DNA from 3 places in the Microbacterium lushaniae genome. Region 1 is predicted to be linked to each of the others. Evidence: predicted binding sites of a transcription regulator. Region 1 holds the regulator's gene; each other region holds the start of a gene.
What was found. The regulator HrcA, encoded in region 1, represses chaperone genes, less so after heat shock. The targets are predictions, from matches to a motif close to TTNGCACTCGNNNNNNNCGAGTGCNAA.
Positions count from the first base shown of each region.

Region 2: groES (co-chaperone GroES) is a predicted target of HrcA. The motif match lies at 1,622-1,648, and genes of this name have one in related genera.
Region 3: groL (chaperonin GroEL) is a predicted target of HrcA. The motif match lies at 1,873-1,899, and genes of this name have one in related genera.

Region 1 is NZ_CP044232.1:1,942,941-1,946,144, forward strand. It holds gene F6J85_RS09190 (16S rRNA (uracil(1498)-N(3))-methyltransferase) at 1-173, opposite strand, end outside; gene dnaJ (molecular chaperone DnaJ) at 177-1,298, opposite strand; gene hrcA (heat-inducible transcriptional repressor HrcA) at 1,350-2,390, opposite strand; gene hemW (radical SAM family heme chaperone HemW) at 2,469-3,204, opposite strand, start outside.
Region 2 is NZ_CP044232.1:720,168-723,371, forward strand. It holds gene F6J85_RS03330 (Hsp70 family protein) at 1-1,405, opposite strand, end outside; gene groES (co-chaperone GroES) at 1,737-2,033, shown strand; gene rarD (EamA family transporter RarD) at 2,188-3,099, shown strand.
Region 3 is NZ_CP044232.1:2,605,222-2,608,425, reverse strand. It holds gene F6J85_RS12475 (DUF2332 domain-containing protein) at 1-507, shown strand, start outside; gene F6J85_RS12470 (DUF3263 domain-containing protein) at 517-762, shown strand; gene F6J85_RS12465 (LytR C-terminal domain-containing protein) at 793-1,371, shown strand; gene F6J85_RS12460 (cold-shock protein) at 1,500-1,700, shown strand; gene groL (chaperonin GroEL) at 1,938-3,204, shown strand, end outside.

The sequences.
Region 1 (3,204 bases):
ACCTGCGTCGCTGCACCCTCCAGCCACACTCCGCGGCCGTCGCCCACGGTCACCGTCTCCCCCGCACGCAGGCGCCGGACGTTCGCGGCGTGGTGTGCCTCGGCTCCGCTGAGCACCACGTCATCGCCGGGCTGCGCGGTGGACGCGGTGTCGGCGAGGAAGTGCAGCGCCACGGGTCAGCCGTTCCGGAACCGGTCGCGCAGCTTCGCGAACAGCCCCTGATGGAACTCCGCCAGGTGCGGCCCCGGCGCCTTCGTGCGGCGGGCGAACTCCTCGATGAGGGCCCGCTCCTTGCCGTCCAGGCGGGTGGGGGTCACCACATGCACGCCCACCCGCAGGTCTCCGCGCTGCGTGCCGCGCAGCGGCGTGATGCCGCGGCCCTTGATGGTCAGGACGTCACCGGACTGCACACCGGGACGCACCTCCAGCTCCACCTCGCCGTCCAGAGCCTCGATCGTCGTCTCGGTGCCCAGGATGGCGTCGGGCATCGACACCTCCAGGGTCGCCAGCAGGTCATCGCCCTCGCGGCTGAACACCTCGTGCGCGGCGACGTGGATCTCCAGGTACAGGTCGCCGTTCGGGCCGCCCGCGGGGCCGACCTCGCCCGAGCCGGGGAGCTGGAGGCGAAGGCCGGTCTCCACGCCGGCGGGGATGTCCACCGACACGGTGCGGCGCGCGCGGACGCGGCCCTGGCCCTGGCAGGTCGCGCACGGGTACGGGATGGTCGTCCCGTAGCCCTGGCACGTGGTGCACGGCTGGGACGTCACGACGTTGCCGAGGAGACTCCGCACGGTGCGCTGGACGTTGCCGCTGCCGTGGCAGATGTCGCACGTCACCTCGGACGTGCCGGGCTGGCAGCACGAGCCCTGACACGTCTCGCACAGCACGGCGGTGTCGACCTCGAGGTCGCGGTGCGTGCCGAACACGATGTCGCCGAGCTCCAGGTTGACGCGCACCAGCGCATCCTGCCCGCGCTCGCGCCGCGACCGGGGACGCCCGGCGCGCCCGCCGCCGGCACCGCCGAAGAAGGTCTCGAAGATGTCGCTGAAGCCGCCGAAGCCTGCGGCCCCTCCCGCGCCGGCGAACGGATTCGAGTCGCCGCCCATGTCGTACCGGCGGCGCTGATCCGGGTCGCTGAGCACGTCGTACGCGTGCGTGACGAGCTTGAAGCGCTCCGCCGCATCCTCGCCGGGATTGACGTCGGGATGCAGTTCTCGTGCCAGTCGCCGGTACGCACGCTTGATCTCGTCGGGTGACGCGTCGCGCGCGACGCCAAGGACCTCGTAATGGTCAGCCACAGTCGCCTTCCTGCCCGCTCTCGGCGGGATCGTTCGTAGACCGGATGCGCCTCAGCGGCTGTTCTCGTCCTCTTCGAGCATCCGGGTCAGATAGTGCGCGACGGCGCGGACCGCCGCGAGGTTGGAGGGATAGTCCATCCGGGTGGGACCGAGCAGCCCGACCCGGGCACCGCTGGCCGGCGCGTCGTAATCGCTCACGAGCACGGATGCCTCGGTCAGGCCGAACGGCTCGTTCTCACGTCCGATGCTCGCCGACAGACCCTGCTCGTCGGCGACCATCTCGCTCATCAGGCGCAGCAGCGTCACCTGCTCCTCGATCGCCTCCAGGAGCGGGTAGATACTGCCGCGGAAGTCGGATTCTCGGCGCGCGAGCGTCGCCGCACCGGCCATGACGAGCCGGTCCTGCCGGAACTCCTCGAGCTCCTCCGCCAGCACCCGCAGGATCGGCTGCGCCATGGCGTCGACGCCGCCGGCAGCGGGCGAGCTGCCGCTGAGGATCGTGGCCAGGCGCTCGGACGCATCGCGCACCGAGTGCCCCACGACGAGGCCTCCGATCCGGCTGCGCAGCTGGGCCAGATCGGACTCGGTGGGCTCCTCGCGAGAGAACGCCATCCGTTGCGTCACGCGACCCGTGTCGGTGACGACGACCACGAGCATGCGGCCGCCGCCCAGGCTGACGAGCTCGACGTGGGTGACGTTCGCCGTCGCGAACGAGGGGTACTGCACCATCGCGACCTGGCCCGTGAGGCGCGTCAGAGCGCGCACGGTGCGGCCGAGCAGGTCGTCGAGGTCGCCCGAGTCGTCGAGGAACGACACGATCGCCGAACGCTGCGCAGCCGAGAGCGGGCGCAGCTCCGCCAGGTGGTCGACGAAGACGCGGTAGCCCTTGTCGGTGGGAACGCGCCCGGAGGAGGTGTGGGGAGCGATGATCAGCTCCTCATCCTCCAGCAGCGCCATGTCGTTGCGGATGGTCGCCGCCGATACGCCGAACGCGTGCCGCTCGACGATCGCCTTGCTGCCGACCGGTTCTCTCGTGTCGACGAAGTCCTGCACGATGGCCCGCAGCACCTGGAGCCCGCGTTCGGTGACCATGGCACTCCTTTCCAGGCGCTGGCACTCATACACTCTGAGTGCCAATTCTAGCGGAGAAGTCCGAACGGCCGCCGAGGCTCACTGCGTGAGGGTGCGGACGACCGCGTCGGCCAGCAGCCGCCCGCGCCGCGTGAGCACGATGTGGCCGCGCACCGCGTCCGCTCCCTCGACGAGGCCGTCCGCCACGAGCCCTGCCACCGCGTGCCGCCCCTCCGCGAGCAGCTCCGCGACGGGGTAGCCCTCGCGGATGCGCGAGCGCAGCAGGACCTCCTCCAGACGCCGGGATGCCGCATCCGGCCGTTCCCGCCCCGCCGCCGGCGAGGCGCCCTGCGCGAGCCGCGCGGCGTAAGCGGCGGGGTGACGCACGTTCCACCACCGCAGCCCCGCGACGTGACTGTGCGCGCCGGGGCCGTAGCCCCACCAGTCGGCGCCGCGCCAGTAAGCGAGGTTGTGACGGGAGCGGTGCTCGGGCCCACGCGCCCAGTTGGAGACCTCGTACCACTGCAGTCCGGCGGCGCCGAGCATGTCGTCGGCGAGCTCGTACATGTCGGCTTCGAGGTCGTCGTCGGGTTCGGCCAGCTCTCCGCGGCGGATCTGGCGGGCCAGCTTCGTCCCGTCCTCCACGATGAGCGCGTACGCCGACAGGTGATCGGGTCCGAGCGAGATCGCCTCCTCGAGCGAGGCGCGCCAGTCCTCCAGCGACTCCCCCGGTGTGCCGTAGATGAGATCGACGCTCACATCCAGGCCGGCCGCACGCGCGGCGGCGACCGCGGTGCGCACGTTGGCGGGGTCGTGCGTGCGGTCAAGTGCCGCC
Region 2 (3,204 bases), 1.2 Mb from region 1:
CGGCGACGGGCTCGGGTGCCGGCTCGGCGGGCTGGGCGGCGCTCTGCCGGCTCGGTGCGGCATCGGCTGCCGCAGCCTCGGGCGCCGCCGTCATGTCGGTGCGGTCGGCGGCTCCGACGACCGCGGTGCCCAGTGTCGGGGCGCCGGCGACGCCGAGACCCGCGAGGAGCACCGAGGCCCCCACCGCGACGTACGCCGCCACCGGTGCGCGCCGGAACCACGTGCGGCGCGCGGCGGCGGGGGCGGCGGGCTCTGGCAGGTGCAGGAGGTCGTCGTCCTCGTCGGCCGGCGCCGGCACATCGCCGGAAGCGTCGGCAGCGGCGCGGGCGGCGTCGGCTGCCGCGCGGGCCGCGCCCAGGGCGATGATCGCCTTCGGGTCGGCGTCGAGGGCGATGGGGCGGTCGAACCGCTCCGAGAGCACCTGCGCCACGCGCGGGATGCGGGAGGTGCCGCCGGTCAGCAGGATCGCGTCGACGTCGTCCAGGTCGACCCCGGCGCGCTCGAGGGCGTCTTCGAACGCCTCGACGGTGCGGTCCAGATCGTCGGCGATCATGACCTCGAACTCGTCCCGGCTGAAGCGCACGCTGCGCTGCTCGCCCGACAGCAGGACCGGCACGACCGCCTCGGAGTCGAACGACAGCGACTCCTTCGCATCCACGCATTCCCGCCGCAGCGCCGCCAGCGCCATGCGCCCCGACGGGTCACCGGTCAGCGCGGCGGTGTCCAGGCGCGCGGTGCGCACGACGTGGCGCACGAGGGTGTCGTCGAAGTCGGCGCCGCCGAGGTCGGGGATGCCGACGGGCGCACCGACGATGCGGACAGCTCCCTCGGCATCCTTGCGGAGGGCGACGGCGTCGAACGTGCCGCCGCCGAAGTCGTAGACCGCGAGCACGCGGCCTTCGGGCAGGGGATTGGTCGACTCGTAGTGGCGCGCGGCCGCCTCCGGCTCTGTGATGACCACCACGCCGCGCCAGCCCTGCTCCGACAGCGCCGTCCGCACGATCTCGCTGCGATACTCCCCCCACGCGGCGGGCACCGTGATCGCCAGCAGGGCGGGCGATCCTCCCTCGCGTTCCACGACGGCGCGCGCAGCCCAGTCCACCGTGCGGGCGTACAGTTCCTCCGGTGCGAACGCGCGGTCGCCGGCGAGGATCGGCACGTCGTCGCCGATCCTGCGTTTGTACTCCCGGATCAGGCGGTCAGGCTGCGTATGCCCCCGCCGTTCGGCCGCGTCGCCGAACAGCAGCTCGCCGTCGGCGGCGAACACCACCGTGGGAGCGTTGTCGCCGTTGCGCCCGAGCGGGAACGGCGTGGCCAGCAGACTGCCGTCCGGCGCGAACCTCGCAATCGCCGCAGACGTCCGGCTGGTGCCGACATCGATCGCCAAATAGTACGGAGCATTCATTTCTTCCCCCCGGACGAAGCTGCCCCGAGGGGCCCCCGCTCGTTCCGTACGCCAGCGAGGGAAAGCACAGGCTCATCCCCACTGATGTCCCAGTAGCCGATCCGTGCCCCCCACGCACCGGCTGTGATGGATTGTGACACAGGCCCGCTCTGAGGGGAAGAGTGGCCGCAGCGTCGTGGCGCGCGGTGCGTGGGAGCCGCCGCATCCGTCGCACGGCTGGCACTCGCGTTGCGTGAGTGCCAGCACTTTCCGTACACTGGCGTTAGCACTCACCCCGCGCGGGTGCTAACGAGTCTTCTGTACCGAAGCGTGAAGAAAGAAGAGGTAGACCGTGTCGGTTTCCATCAAGCCGCTCGAGGACCGCATCGTCATCCAGCAGATCGAGGCTGAGCAGACCACGTCCAGTGGTCTCGTCATCCCCGACACCGCCAAGGAGAAGCCGCAGGAGGGCGAGGTCGTCGCCGTCGGACCCGGCCGCATCGACGACAACGGCAACCGCGTTCCGCTCGACGTCGCCGTCGGCGACCGCGTGATCTACAGCAAGTACGGCGGCACCGAGGTCAAGTTCGGCGCCGACGAGTACCTCGTGCTCTCGGCTCGCGACGTCCTCGCCGTCGTCGTCCGCTGACACCAGTTCCACGAAAGCCCCGGATGCCTCGGCATCCGGGGCTTTCGCATGCACGGGGTGACCGCCGGCCCGGCGTCGGTGCACGCCCATAGGCTGGGGGAGTGGATCGGACGACGCCCCCGCCCCCGCCGCGCCCGCACCGTCGGAGGCCCGCGTGCGACTGATCGGTGGCGGCTACGCCTTCACCGCGTATCTGCTGTGGGGCGTCCTGCCGCTGTACTTCGTCGCGCTCCTGCCCACGGGGGCGTGGGAGCTCGTGGCGTGGCGGATCGTGCTGTCGCTGGTGTTCTGCGTGGTCCTGCTCGCCGTCACGCGCGCGTGGCGCCCGCTGCTGGCGATCATCCGGCAGCCGCGGCTGCTGGGCTGGACCGCCCTGGCCGGCGGCCTCATCTACGCCAACTGGATGGTGTACGTCCTGGCGACCCTCAGCGGCCACGTCGTGGAGACGAGCCTGGGTTACTTCATCAACCCCCTCGTGACGGTCGTGCTGGGCGTTCTCGTCCTCCGCGAGCGCCTGCGCGTGACCCAGTGGCTCGCGCTCGGGCTGGCCGCGATCGCAGTCGGGGTGATCGTCGTCGGCTATGGCGCGTTCCCGTGGATCGCGCTGAGCCTGGCGTTCTCCTTCGGCATCTACGGGCTGATCAAGAAGCGCATCGGCACCGCCGTCGACGCCGTCAGCGGACTCACGCTGGAATCGGCGTGGCTCACCCCCATCGCCCTCGTGCAGCTCGCCGTCGTGGCCACCACCTCGGGCCTCACGCTGTTCACGGCCGGCCCGGGTCACGCCGTGCTGCTCCTGCTGGCGGGCGTGGTCACCGCCACTCCGCTCCTCTTCTTCGCGGCCGGGGCGCGCCGCACGCCGCTGACGGTCATGGGGATGCTGCAGTTCGTGGCGCCGATCCTGCAGTTCGCGATCGGCGTGTGGGTGTTCGGCGAGCCGATGCCGGTGGAGCGGTGGATCGGGTTCGCCCTGGTGTGGGTCGCCCTCATCGTGCTGACCGCCGACTCCCTCGCGGCCGCGCGACGCGGCGGCCGTGCGGGTGCGGACGTCGCCGAAGTGGCCTGATCCCGGCCGCAGCATCCGCACATAACGATTTGGGCGCCGTTACACATCGTTAACGAACGGCAATACCGGCGAGATGGCCTGCGCACTAGGTTTGGGGCACTGGGT
Region 3 (3,204 bases), 660 kb from region 1:
AGGCTGACGGGCGACCCTGCGCTGCGGATGCCGGATGTGGTGTGGCGGGCGGGGATCGACCTCGAACCGCTCGATGCCCGCGATCCCCGGGATCGCGCGTGGCTGACCGGTCTCGTGTGGCCGGGTGAGGAGGGGCGGCGTGAGCGCGTGGAGGCCGCCCTGGCGGTGGCGGCAGCCGATCCGCCGCTGCTGATCGCCGGCGACGCCGCCGACGCGCTCGCCGCGGTCGCCGCTCGTGCGCCGCGGGAGGCCACCCTCGTGGTCACCACCCCGGGGGTGCTCGCGCACATCCCGCGCGCCCGGCGAAGTGCCGTGATCGAGGCCGCGAGGGCCGCGGGCCGGTGGATCACGATCGATGAGCCGGGATTGCACGAGGGATGGTCGGCTGTTCCGAGCACGTGGCCGGGGGGATTCGCCCTCGCGCTGGACGGCGACATCCTGGCGGCGGTGGATCCACTCGGCGCGTCCGTGGAGTGGCTCCCGGGCGGAGGGCGTGACCGGCCTTAGCGTGAGGGAGTGCCCCTCTCCGACCGCGACCGCGCGCTGCTCGCCTTCGAAGCGGAGTGGCGCCGCCACGGTGGTGCGAAGGAGGAGGCGATCCGTGCCGAATTCGCGATGCCCCCCGCGCGGTACTACCAGCTGCTGGGCCGCCTGATCGACACCGCCGAAGCGCTCGAGCACGATCCGCTGCTCGTGCGGCGCCTGCGGCGGCTCCGCGACGAGCGCGCCGCCACCCGGGCCGCCCGCGCCGGCGTTCGCTGATCGTCCGGAACCGCCCGGTAACATCGGGGGGTGGCTCGAACGACGTATCCGCGCGACCGTTTCGACGACCTCGCCCCCAGCACGGGCCGCGTCGGCGCCCATCGTGCCGAGAACCCGCGCATGCGCGGGGGGATGGTGTTCCTGTGGGCGGCCGTGGCCACCGTCGTGCTCGTGGCGGCCGGCATCTTCGGCTCCCTCGTGATGTCGGGGCGCATCTCGCTGGCACCGGAACCCGTGCCCACCACTGAGCCGGTCCCTGTCGTCGAGCCCGTCGTCGACACCACCTTTCCCGTGCTAGTGCTCAACGCGACACCGCAGGAAGGGTTGGCCACGCAGGTTCGCGAAGACGTGATCGCCGCCGGCTGGTCGGCGGATGCGGTCACCGCGGGCGCGGCCGGAGCCACCGACTTCCCCACCACCACCGTCTACTACGCCATCGAAGACGACGAGGCGGCCGCGCTGGGCCTGGCCGAGACCATCGGCGGTGCCGAGATCGCGCTGAGCGACCAGTATCTGCCGCCGGACGACCCCGAGACCGAAGACGATGACGCGAGGCGTCAGCTCACCGTGGTGATCGGACTGGACCGGGCAGAAACCCCCGCTGCGTGAGCTGCCGGCCCCGTGTTTCCGGGCGGTAAACACTTCGATGCGGGCGTGTCAATACTCGGCCCACCGGGGCCTGTGCCCTTGTGCGCCGTGGAACGATGACGTCGTCCCACAGCATCAGGAGAAGAGCAATGGCCCAGGGCACCGTCAAATGGTTCAACGCCGAGAAGGGTTTCGGCTTCATCACTTCCGGCGACGGAGAGGACGTCTTCGTCCACTACTCCAATATCGACATGACCGGCTTCCGGGTCCTGGAGGAGGGGCAGGCGGTCGAGTTCACCGTCGGCACCGGCCAGAAGGGCCCCCAGGCCGAGGCGGTCCGCGTCCTCTGACGCCACCCGCGCACGCCTCACACGAAGGCGGCATCCCGCGGTGACTCGCACGGGCGAAGACGCCCCGAGTCACGGCGGGATGCCGCCTTCCGTGCATTCCGGCAGGGCCGGGCGACGCGACGCGCGGCACGGACCGCAGCTTGCACTCGCATGGGTCGAGTGCCAGAATGGCTTAGCACTCGTCTTTGTGGAGTGCTAACAGACTGACAGCCCCCATCCGGGAGGGACATCACACATATGGCAAAGATCATCGCTTTCGACGAGGAGGCCCGCCGTGGCCTCGAGCGCGGTCTCAACATCCTGGCCGACGCCGTCAAGGTGACCCTGGGCCCCCGCGGTCGCAACGTCGTGCTCGAGAAGAAGTGGGGCGCCCCCACGATCACGAACGACGGCGTTTCGATCGCCAAGGAGATCGAGCTCGACGACCCCTACGAGAAGATCGGCGCTGAGCTGGTCAAGGAGGTCGCCAAGAAGACCGACGACGTCGCCGGTGACGGAACCACCACCGCGACCGTTCTCGCCCAGGCGCTCGTGCGCGAAGGTCTGCGCAACGTCGCAGCCGGCGCGGACCCCATTTCGCTGAAGAAGGGCATCGAGAAGGCCGTCAAGGCCATCACCGACCAGCTCCTCGCCGGCGCCAAGGAGGTCGAGTCGAAGGAGCAGATCGCTGCCACGGCATCGATCTCCGCCGCGGACCCCGCGATCGGCGAGCTCATCGCCGAGGCGATCGACAAGGTCGGCAAGGAGGGTGTGGTCACCGTCGAGGAGTCCAACACCTTCGGCACCGAGCTCGAGCTCACCGAGGGCATGCGTTTCGACAAGGGCTACATCAACCCTTACTTCGTGACCGACCCGGAGCGTCAGGAAGCGGTCTTCGAAGACCCCTACATCCTGATCGCGAACCAGAAGATCTCGAACATCAAGGACCTGCTGCCGATCGTCGACAAGGTGATCCAGGAGGGCAAGGAGCTCCTCATCATCGCTGAGGACGTCGAGGGCGAGGCTCTCGCAACTCTCGTGCTCAACAAGATCCGCGGCATCTTCAAGTCGGTCGCCGTCAAGGCTCCCGGCTTCGGCGACCGTCGCAAGGCGCAGCTGCAGGACATCGCGATCCTCACCGGCGGCCAGGTCATCACCGAAGAGGTCGGCCTCAAGCTCGAGAACGCCACGGTCGACCTGCTCGGTCGTGCGCGCAAGGTCATCATCACCAAGGACGAGACCACCATCGTCGAAGGTGCCGGTGACACGGCTCAGATCGAGGGTCGCGTGACCCAGATCCGCCGCGAGATCGAGAACACCGACAGCGACTACGACCGCGAGAAGCTCCAGGAGCGTCTCGCCAAGCTCGCCGGCGGCGTCGCCGTCATCAAGGCGGGTGCGGCCACCGAGGTGGAGCTCAAGGAGCGCAAGCACCGCATCGAGGACGCCGTTCGCAACGCGAAGGCGGCCGTCGAGGAGGGCATCGTCCCCGGTGGTGGCGTCGCGCTCATCCAGGCCGGCAAGA